2 regions of the Clostridium neonatale genome follow, and region 2 is predicted to be linked to the other one. Evidence: predicted binding sites of a transcription regulator. Region 2 holds the regulator's gene; the other holds the start of a gene.
What was found. The regulator Rex, encoded in region 2, represses fermentation and respiration genes when NADH is low (regulators of the CRP and FNR family bind a similar motif). The targets are predictions, from matches to a motif close to ATTGTTAANNNNTTAACAAT.
Positions count from the first base shown of each region.

Region 1: CNEONATNEC86_RS07465 (DUF47 domain-containing protein) is a predicted target of Rex. The motif match lies at 1,794-1,813, and genes of this name have one in related genera.

Region 1 covers NZ_UICR01000001.1:1,631,509-1,635,955, reverse strand. The annotation lists gene serS (serine--tRNA ligase) at 1-1,245, opposite strand, end outside; gene CNEONATNEC86_RS07465 (DUF47 domain-containing protein) at 1,837-2,463, shown strand; gene CNEONATNEC86_RS07460 (inorganic phosphate transporter) at 2,456-3,454, shown strand; gene CNEONATNEC86_RS07455 (IS701 family transposase) at 3,640-4,447, shown strand, end outside.
Region 2 covers NZ_UICR01000001.1:430,811-435,257, reverse strand. The annotation lists gene CNEONATNEC86_RS02025 (acyl-CoA dehydrogenase) at 1-554, opposite strand, end outside; gene CNEONATNEC86_RS02020 (short-chain-enoyl-CoA hydratase) at 635-1,420, opposite strand; gene CNEONATNEC86_RS02015 (redox-sensing transcriptional repressor Rex) at 1,729-2,355, opposite strand; gene CNEONATNEC86_RS02010 (glycoside hydrolase family 1 protein) at 2,854-4,374, opposite strand; gene CNEONATNEC86_RS02005 (PTS lactose/cellobiose transporter subunit IIA) at 4,379-4,447, opposite strand, start outside.

The DNA of each region.
Region 1 (4,447 bases), 1.2 Mb from region 2:
TAATGCTTCTGGAATATTTACAGTTCCATCTTCATTTAAGTTATTTTCTAAAAATGCTATAAGCATTCTTGGTGGTGCTACTACTGTATTATTTAATGTATGAGGGAAATATTTCTTTCCATCTTCACCATTTATACGTATTTTAAGTCTTCTAGCTTGAGCATCTGAAAGATTTGAACAGCTTCCAACTTCAAAATATTTCTTTTGTCTTGGTGACCATGCTTCAACGTCAATTGACTTAACCTTTAAATCTGCTAAGTCACCAGAACAACATTCAAGTGTTCTTACTGGTATATCTAATGAACGGAATAAATCAACAGTGTTCTTCCAAAGTTTTTCAAACCATTCTTTGCTTTCTTCTGGCTTACATACAACTATCATTTCTTGCTTTTCAAATTGATGTATTCTATAAACTCCTCTTTCTTCGATTCCATGAGCACCTTTTTCTTTTCTAAAGCAAGGTGAATAACTTGTTAAAGTTTGAGGAAGAGTTTTTTCATCAAGAATTGTATCTATAAATTTACCTATCATTGAGTGTTCACTTGTTCCAATTAAGTATAAATCTTCACCTTCAATTTTGTACATCATTGAATCCATTTCTTCAAAGCTCATAACGCCAGTAACTACGCTACTTCTTATCATAAATGGAGGTACACAGTATGTAAATCCTCTATCTATCATAAAGTCTCTTGCATATGAAATTACAGCCGAATGAAGTCTTGCTATGTCTCCCATTAAATAATAGAATCCATTACCTGCAACTTTTCTTGCACTATCAAGATCTATTCCATTGAATTTTTCCATAATTTCTGTATGATATGGTACTTCAAAGTCAGGAACTTTAGGTTCCCCAAATTTTTCAACTTCAACATTTTCACTATCATCTTTACCTATTGGAACTGAAGGATCGATGATGTTTGGTATCTTCATCATTCTTTCTTTTACTTCTTCTTGAAGTCTGCTTTCATCTGCTTCAAGTTTTGCTAATGTTTCTGCATCTTTATTTACTTGTTCTTTAAGTTTTTCAGCTTCATCTTTTTTACCTTGAGCCATTAATGCACCGATTTGCTTAGATACTGTTTTTCTGTTTGATCTTAATTTATCTGCTTCTGTTTGCGCTTCTCTAGATTTCTTATCAAGCTCAATTATTTCATCTACAAGTGGTAACTTATAATCTTGAAATTTATTTTTAATATTTTGTTTTACAATTTCAGGATTTTCTCTAACAAATTTTAAATCTAACATAATTCCCTCCAAAATTTCATCTTAAATTCTATTGATTATTTTAGTTTATATAAAAAACGTCCTATTTATAGCTTAAAAGTTATAAATAGGACGAAAAAATCCGCGTTGCCACCTAAATTGCCAGCATATAATATATACCGACCTCTTCAATATGCTATAAAGGGCATAACCCTCTGACTCATCACCAGCAGCTCTAAAAGTGGAAAGACTTACAATAATCACTGATTTGCACCATCCATCAGCTCTCTGAAGACATTAATAAGTCGTAGCTTTTATAAAAACGCCTTATAAAAATATTATATATTAAGTAGTATAGAACTAAATAAAATTTTTTACAAGTACTTTTTTAATTTATTATTTATAAAAGTAAATGTAACAAATACATACCCGAAAAATAGTTTACCTAAACTTAAAAAAATATAATAACTACTAAATCCATATTATTTTCTTCTTAACATGTTCTTAATAATAAAATATTAATCTTAACAACGATTTAATATTTGTAAATAAAGTTGTATAATTTACTAATGAGTAAAAATTTTTTCTATTTTGACATATTTATAAAAATAATAACACCAAAGGAGTGGAATAATGTTTAAATTCAATAATAAGGAAGATAAATTTTACGATATGTTGTCAGAATCTGCTAATACAGTTCATGAATCTGCTAAAATTTTGAGAAGTAGCTTAGATTGTCTTGATAAAAAAGAAGAGCAATTAAAAAAAACAACTGCACTTGAAGATGCAGGTGATGCTTTAGTCCTTACCTTAACCAAGGAATTGGACGAGGCGTTTATTACCCCAATTGACAGAGAAGACATATACGAAATAGTAAAAGAAATGGATAATATACTTGACTGTATTAATTCTATAATGCACCGTTTTATAATGTTTGACATAACAAATGCTACTTCTGAAATCATACAAGCCTCTGATTTTTTGTTAAATATCACCGAAAGTCTTTGTGATTTAATGAATGAAATAAGATTAAATGGATGCAAATCAAAAAATCTTCTTGATAAAATCAGGTATATTTCTTCAATAGAATATGAAGCGGATAAACTCTTCAGAAACGCTGTTGCACTATTATTCAGATACGAAAAAGATCCTATTACTATTATGAAGTTAAAAGAAATATATCAAATTACAGAGAACACAATTGATAATTGTGAAAAAGTCGCCAATATTATAGAGGGAGTTGTGATTAAAAATGCATAGTTCTCTTATGCTTGTTATATTAATAGTTATTTTTGCAGTTATCTTTGATTTTATAAATGGTTTTCATGATACAGCTACTGCAGTAGCTACTTCAATTACAACAAGAGCACTTACTCCTAAAAATGCTATAATCATCTGCTGTATTTTTAATTTTCTTGGTGCTTTTACAGGAACTGCTGTTGCAAAAACTGTAGGTGATAATATTGTAAGTCATACAGTTACCCCTCAGTGGGTTATTATGTGTGTATTAATAGTATCTATAGTATGGAATATACTCACATGGTATTTTGCAGTTCCAAGCAGTTCTTCTCATGCACTTATTGGATCACTTTTAGGCGGTGGAATTGCATATAATAATTCTTTTAGTGTAATAAACTGGTATAACCTCTTTCATAGTGTTGTATTATGGCTTTTTCTTTCACCTGTAATTGGCTTTTTTGTTGGATATATAATAATGAATATATTAAATTTCATTTTAAAAAATTGTAAAAGACACCTCGTTAATAAAATCTTTTTAAAACTGCAAATTTTAGCAGGTGCATTTATGGCTTTTAATCATGGTGGAAATGATGCTCAAAAATCAATGGGAATAATAACAATGTCACTCTTAAGTGGAGGACTAATAAGTTCATTTAAAGTTCCTGTATGGGTAGTATTTTTATGTGCATTATCTTTAGCACTTGGTACTTCCATTGGTGGAAAGAAAATAATCAAAACTATGGGAAGTGGTATGACAAAGCTTACTCCTGTAAATGGCTTTGCTGCACAAACTGGTGCATCACTGGTGATTTTATGTGCGACATTTTTTAAGGCACCTGTAAGTACAACTCATATAATAACTACTACTATTATGGGAGTTGGAGCCTCTAAAAGATTAAAAAGTGTAAAATGGGGAGTAGCCAAAAGCATTGTATGGGCATGGATATTAACTATTCCAATCACTGCAATTTTTTCTGCATTATTCATTTATGCTGTAAAATTATTTCTCTAAATTAATAAAAATCCCATCTTCATTTAACCTTATAAATAAATAACTTGACTTGTGCATTAATTTAAGAAAATTTACCATTGGATTTTTATTGATATTTTACCAGTATAATTTTAAATAAAAAAGTAGCATATAAACCTCAAACATGCTAGATTTATTGTTGCGAAACCAAATCTAAGGAGATTTATATGCTGACAACAATATTAAACCAAAATGAAACAATTATCAACTATATTTCAGAGTTAAATCTGCCATATTCTTCTGCGATAAAGAATCATATGGTAAATATAGTATCTGGAATTATTGTAACAGAAGGAAGCAAAACTATTTCATCTGTTCATAATAAAATTACATGCAATAGAGATCGAAGTACTGGTTCAAGGTTCCTAAGTTCATATTCATGGAATCATGAATATGTTACGCAAGAACGCATATTTCATGCAATATCTGAAATTTCCAACACTTGTGAAGATAGTGATGTTGGATTCCTAATCATTGATGATACCTTAACTAAGAAAAATACTTCAACTAAAAAAATTGAAGGCTTAGATTTTCACAATTCACATGCTGATGGCAATAAACCTAAATGGTCACACTGCTTAGTTACATCGCATTATAAGATTAATGATTATTCTATACCTTTAGATTTTAGACAATATCACCGAAAGGAATCGAGTAAAAAACTATCTAAAAAATTTCTAGATAAAAATGAACTTGCGATGGAACTGATTAATGAATTCACTCCTGTAACTAAAAACAATTATTTACTAGTTGATTCATGGTATACTTCAGCAAAAATTTTGCTTCACGGTTTAATAAATGGTTGTCACACTATAGGGAGAATAAAATCTAACAGAGTAATATATCCGGCTGGCATTAAAACAAATGTCAAAAAGTTTTCTTCATACATTAGGACTAATGAGACTAGCTTAGTTACCGCTAGTAATAACAAGTACTATGTTTATAGATATGAAGGAAAACTTAATGATATTGAGA
Region 2 (4,447 bases):
ATGAATGCAGAAATTCCTTTTGTTCCCATCGACTTATCAGTCATAGCAAATACGATGAATGTTTCAGCAACTCCACCATTTGTTATGAATATTTTTGATCCATTTAATACATAATGATCTCCATCTAATACTGCAGTTGTTTGTTGTCCAGCAGCATCTGTACCAGCACCTGGTTCAGTTAAACCAAAAGCACCAATCTTTTTGCCTGAGCATAAGTCTGGTAAGTATTTTTCTTTTTGAGCTGGAGTACCATGTTCGTTAATTACTGAAGCACATAATGAAGTATGAGCTGAAAGTATAACCCCTGTTGTTCCGCAAACTTTTGATAATTCTTCTACAGCTATTATGTAAGAAAGAACATCTCCGCCTGCACCTCCAACTTCTTTAGAAAATGGAATACCCATCATTCCTAATTTTCCCATTTTCTTTACATTTTCCATTGGGAATTGTTCAGTTTCATCGATTTCTGCAGCTAATGGCTTAACTTCATTTACTGCGAATTCTCTAACCATTTGTTGTACTAATTCTTGTTCTCTAGTTAATTGGAAATTCATTAAATTACCCTCCTTGTTAATTGGAGCCTACTAGTAGGCAAACTATATATAAATCTCTAATAGATTTTTGACTAAAAAAATTATTTGTTTTGGAAATTCTTTTCTTTTCTTCTTTCTAAGAAAGCGCTCATTCCTTCAGTTTGATCTTCTGTTGAGAAGCATTTACCAAAGTCAGCTGCTTCTATCATAACAGCTTCATCTATTGCTACTTGCATACCTCTGTTTATAGCATCTTTAGCTAGCTTAACAGCAATTGGTGCATTAGATATAATTATTGAAGCCATTTTCTTTGCTTCTTCCATAAGATTTTCTAAAGGTACTACCTTATTAACTAATCCTATTCTATAAGCTTCATCAGCTTTAATATTTCTTCCTGTATAAATCATTTCCTTAGCTTTTCCAAGACCAACTATTCTTGGTAGTCTTTGAGTTCCACCAAATCCTGGCGTTATTCCAAGACCTACTTCAGGTTGTCCGAATACAGCTGCTTCAGATGCAATTCTTATATCACAAGCCATCGATATTTCACATCCGCCACCAAGTGCAAAACCTTGAATAGCCGCTATAACTGGCTTGTCCAAGTCCTCAAGTCTTAAAAATACTTTGTTTCCAAGCTCACCAAATTCTTTACCTTGAGCTTCATTTAAATCCTTCATTTCAGCTATGTCAGCACCAGCAACAAAGGATTTTTCTCCTGCTCCTGTTAATATAACTGCATATATGTCGCTATCTTTTTCTAAATCATCTAGAACTATATCTAAGTCTTTTAATGTTGCCGAATTTAAAGCATTTAATGCTTTTGGTCTATTAATTGTAACAACTGCTAAATGTCCTTCTTTTTCAAGGATAACATTTTCTAATTCCATGTTTTTTACTCTCCCTTTAAAATCATATTATTTATTTTTTTAATTTTCTTACAATTTTAAAAATATTAAATATGCTTGTTATAATATTAACAAGCTTGAACAAAAAAACAACGGAGCTTAAATCTCCTTATTTAAAATTATAATACGTAGTTACATTATTTGCAATAAAATATTATCTTTCCATCCAACTTTTTTATACCTTTTATCTGCATTGTTCATACAAAAACTCATATATGAATAAAAAATAAATAATTTATATTAAAAGCTTATATTTTTTCCTTTTAATATAAATTATTTATTTAACAAATTTATTCGTTTAGTAAATAAATTAATGTCATTAAACTCTCACTTAAATGAACATTTTCTACCTTTACATCACTTGGAACAACTAAATCAACTGGAGCAAAATTCCACATTGCTTTAACTCCGCCTCTTATTAATTCATCAGCAACATTTTGCGCATTTTTTTGAGGAACACAAATTATCCCTATATCTATTTTCTTACTATCTAGAGTTTCTTTTAACTCATCTATATCTCTTATTTCTATATCTCTTATTTTCATTCCAACTAATTTAGGATTAACATCAAAAATAGTACCTATATTAACTCCTAAATCTTCAAACCTAGTATAATTAGCAACAGCCTGACCTATATTACCTGCTCCTATCAATACTGCTTCATACCCTTTATCTAGTCCTAATATACATCCTATCTGCGTATATAGCTCTTTTACATTATAGCCATAACCTTGCTGCCCAAAGTCTCCAAAACAATTTAAGTCTTGACGAATTTGAGAAGCTGTAAAACCTATTTTTTCTCCTAATTCTTTTGAAGAAATCCTATCAACATCGTTCTTCATTAATTCACCAAGATATCTATAATATTTAGGTAGTCTTTTAATTACTGCCATCGATATACTTTTGCTTCTCTCCATTCCGTTTCTCTCCTTAATCTAATATACTCTATTTAAATTATCCCCCAATGCATAATTAATTATTATTTTATATTCAACAAATCATATAATATACTATAATTTATAATTTTATCATATCCATCCATTTCTATGTCAAGTTTATTATAACTTTTTATAAATATGAGTTATATAAATCATTAATAAAATCGTGTATATTAATATGGAGTAAAATATTATCAACTTTTATTATTAAAAATAATAAAGACGTACATTTTAGTATATTTTTAATTAATACATATGTCAACTTTTATTAATTATTTAACTCAGATTAATGTCAGAAGCAAACAAGAAAAAATGTGATTAATAGTTCAAAAAAGGTGTTTACATTATTGGCATAGATCCAGCGACAACGGACTTTCAATGTCAAGTTATTGCCATGCTTGGCATGCAAATAGAGAGTAGATAGTTTTGTTTTTACCTAAAACTATCTACTCTACCTTCAAGTTATTAAGTTATTTTTTAAATATCATTTTCTAAATCCGCACCATTTGTTGCAATTAATTTTTTATAATAATAGAATGATTTCTTTTTACTACGCTTACCAGTTCCATTTCCATAGTCATCTATATCTACATAAATCATGCCATATCTCTTTGTCATCTCTGATGTACCAGAAGAAATAAGATCGATTGGTCCCCACCAAGCATAGCCAAAGACATCTACTCCATCTTCAATAGCTTCTCTCATTTGTTCAACATGTCTCTTCATATAATCAATTCGATAATCATCATTGATTGAACCATCTTCTTCGATTTTATCAACTGCACCTAATCCATTTTCTGAAATAAAGATTGGTAAATGATAACGATCATATATATGATTTAAAGTAATTCTAAAACCAATAGGATCAATCGTCCATCCCCAATCAGACATCTCTAAATTAGGATTTTTAATATCAGAAACCAATCTTCCTGTTGGTTTAGGTACTGTTTCACCTTTATAGCGCATAACATAAGTCATATAATAACTAATTGTAATAAAGTCAACAGATCCTTCTTTTAAAATCCTTTCATCATCTTCTCCCATCTCAATATGGATATCATTTTCATCAAAAAATCTTTTCATATAATATGGATATTCACCTTTAGCTTGGACATCTGTAAAGAACCAGTTAAAATGATCTTCAAACAAAACTTGTAATTGGTCTTCTGGTTTAGAACTTTCAGCATAATTTTCTAATCTACAAAGCATATTACCCATTTTAGCTTCCGAATCAATTTCGTGACATTTCTTAACTGCTAAGGCACTAGCGACCATTTGATTATGCACTGCTTGGAATTTTAGTTTCCAGTTTCCTAAATAAGGATTACAGCTATTTGGTTCAGGTGCTCCTTCTAAAATAACACCACTACTTGTAAAAGGATTAGAAAGAACATTATTAATTTCATTAAAAGTTAACCAGTATTTAACTTTACCTTTATAACGTTTTAAAACTGTTTCAGCGTATTTGACAAATGCATCTACTGTATGGCGGCTTAGGAATCCATTATATTTTTCTGCCAAATGTAAAGGTGTATCAAAATGCGATAATGTTACTAATGGTTCAATATTATATTTATGCAATTCATCAAACACATTATCATAAAATTGTAATCCTTCTTCATTAGGCATTTCATCATCTCCATTAGGGAAGATACGTGACCATGAAATACTCATACGAAAAACTTTAAATCCCATTTCAGCAAATAATTTAATATCTTCTTTATATGTATGATAGAAATCAATTCCTCTACGTTTTGGTAGTTCCCAATTTTCAGGATGTAATTTCATGTCTTCTACCATTTCTTTTGAAGCAGCATTATGTGGTACATGAACATCAAATGAGCCTTCAGTGTCACGAATTTCTTTAGTTATCAATCTTGCAAAGTCAGATGTTGCTAAACCTCTACCTCCTTCATTATAAGCCCCTTCAATTTGATTAGCAGCTGTTGAACCGCCCCATAAAAATCCTTCTGGAAATACTTTATTTTTTATTATCATAATTCTATTCTCCTTTACTTCGTTGATATAGTGCTTTAAAGATAGGCTCCATTTTTTGAACCATTCTTAATTC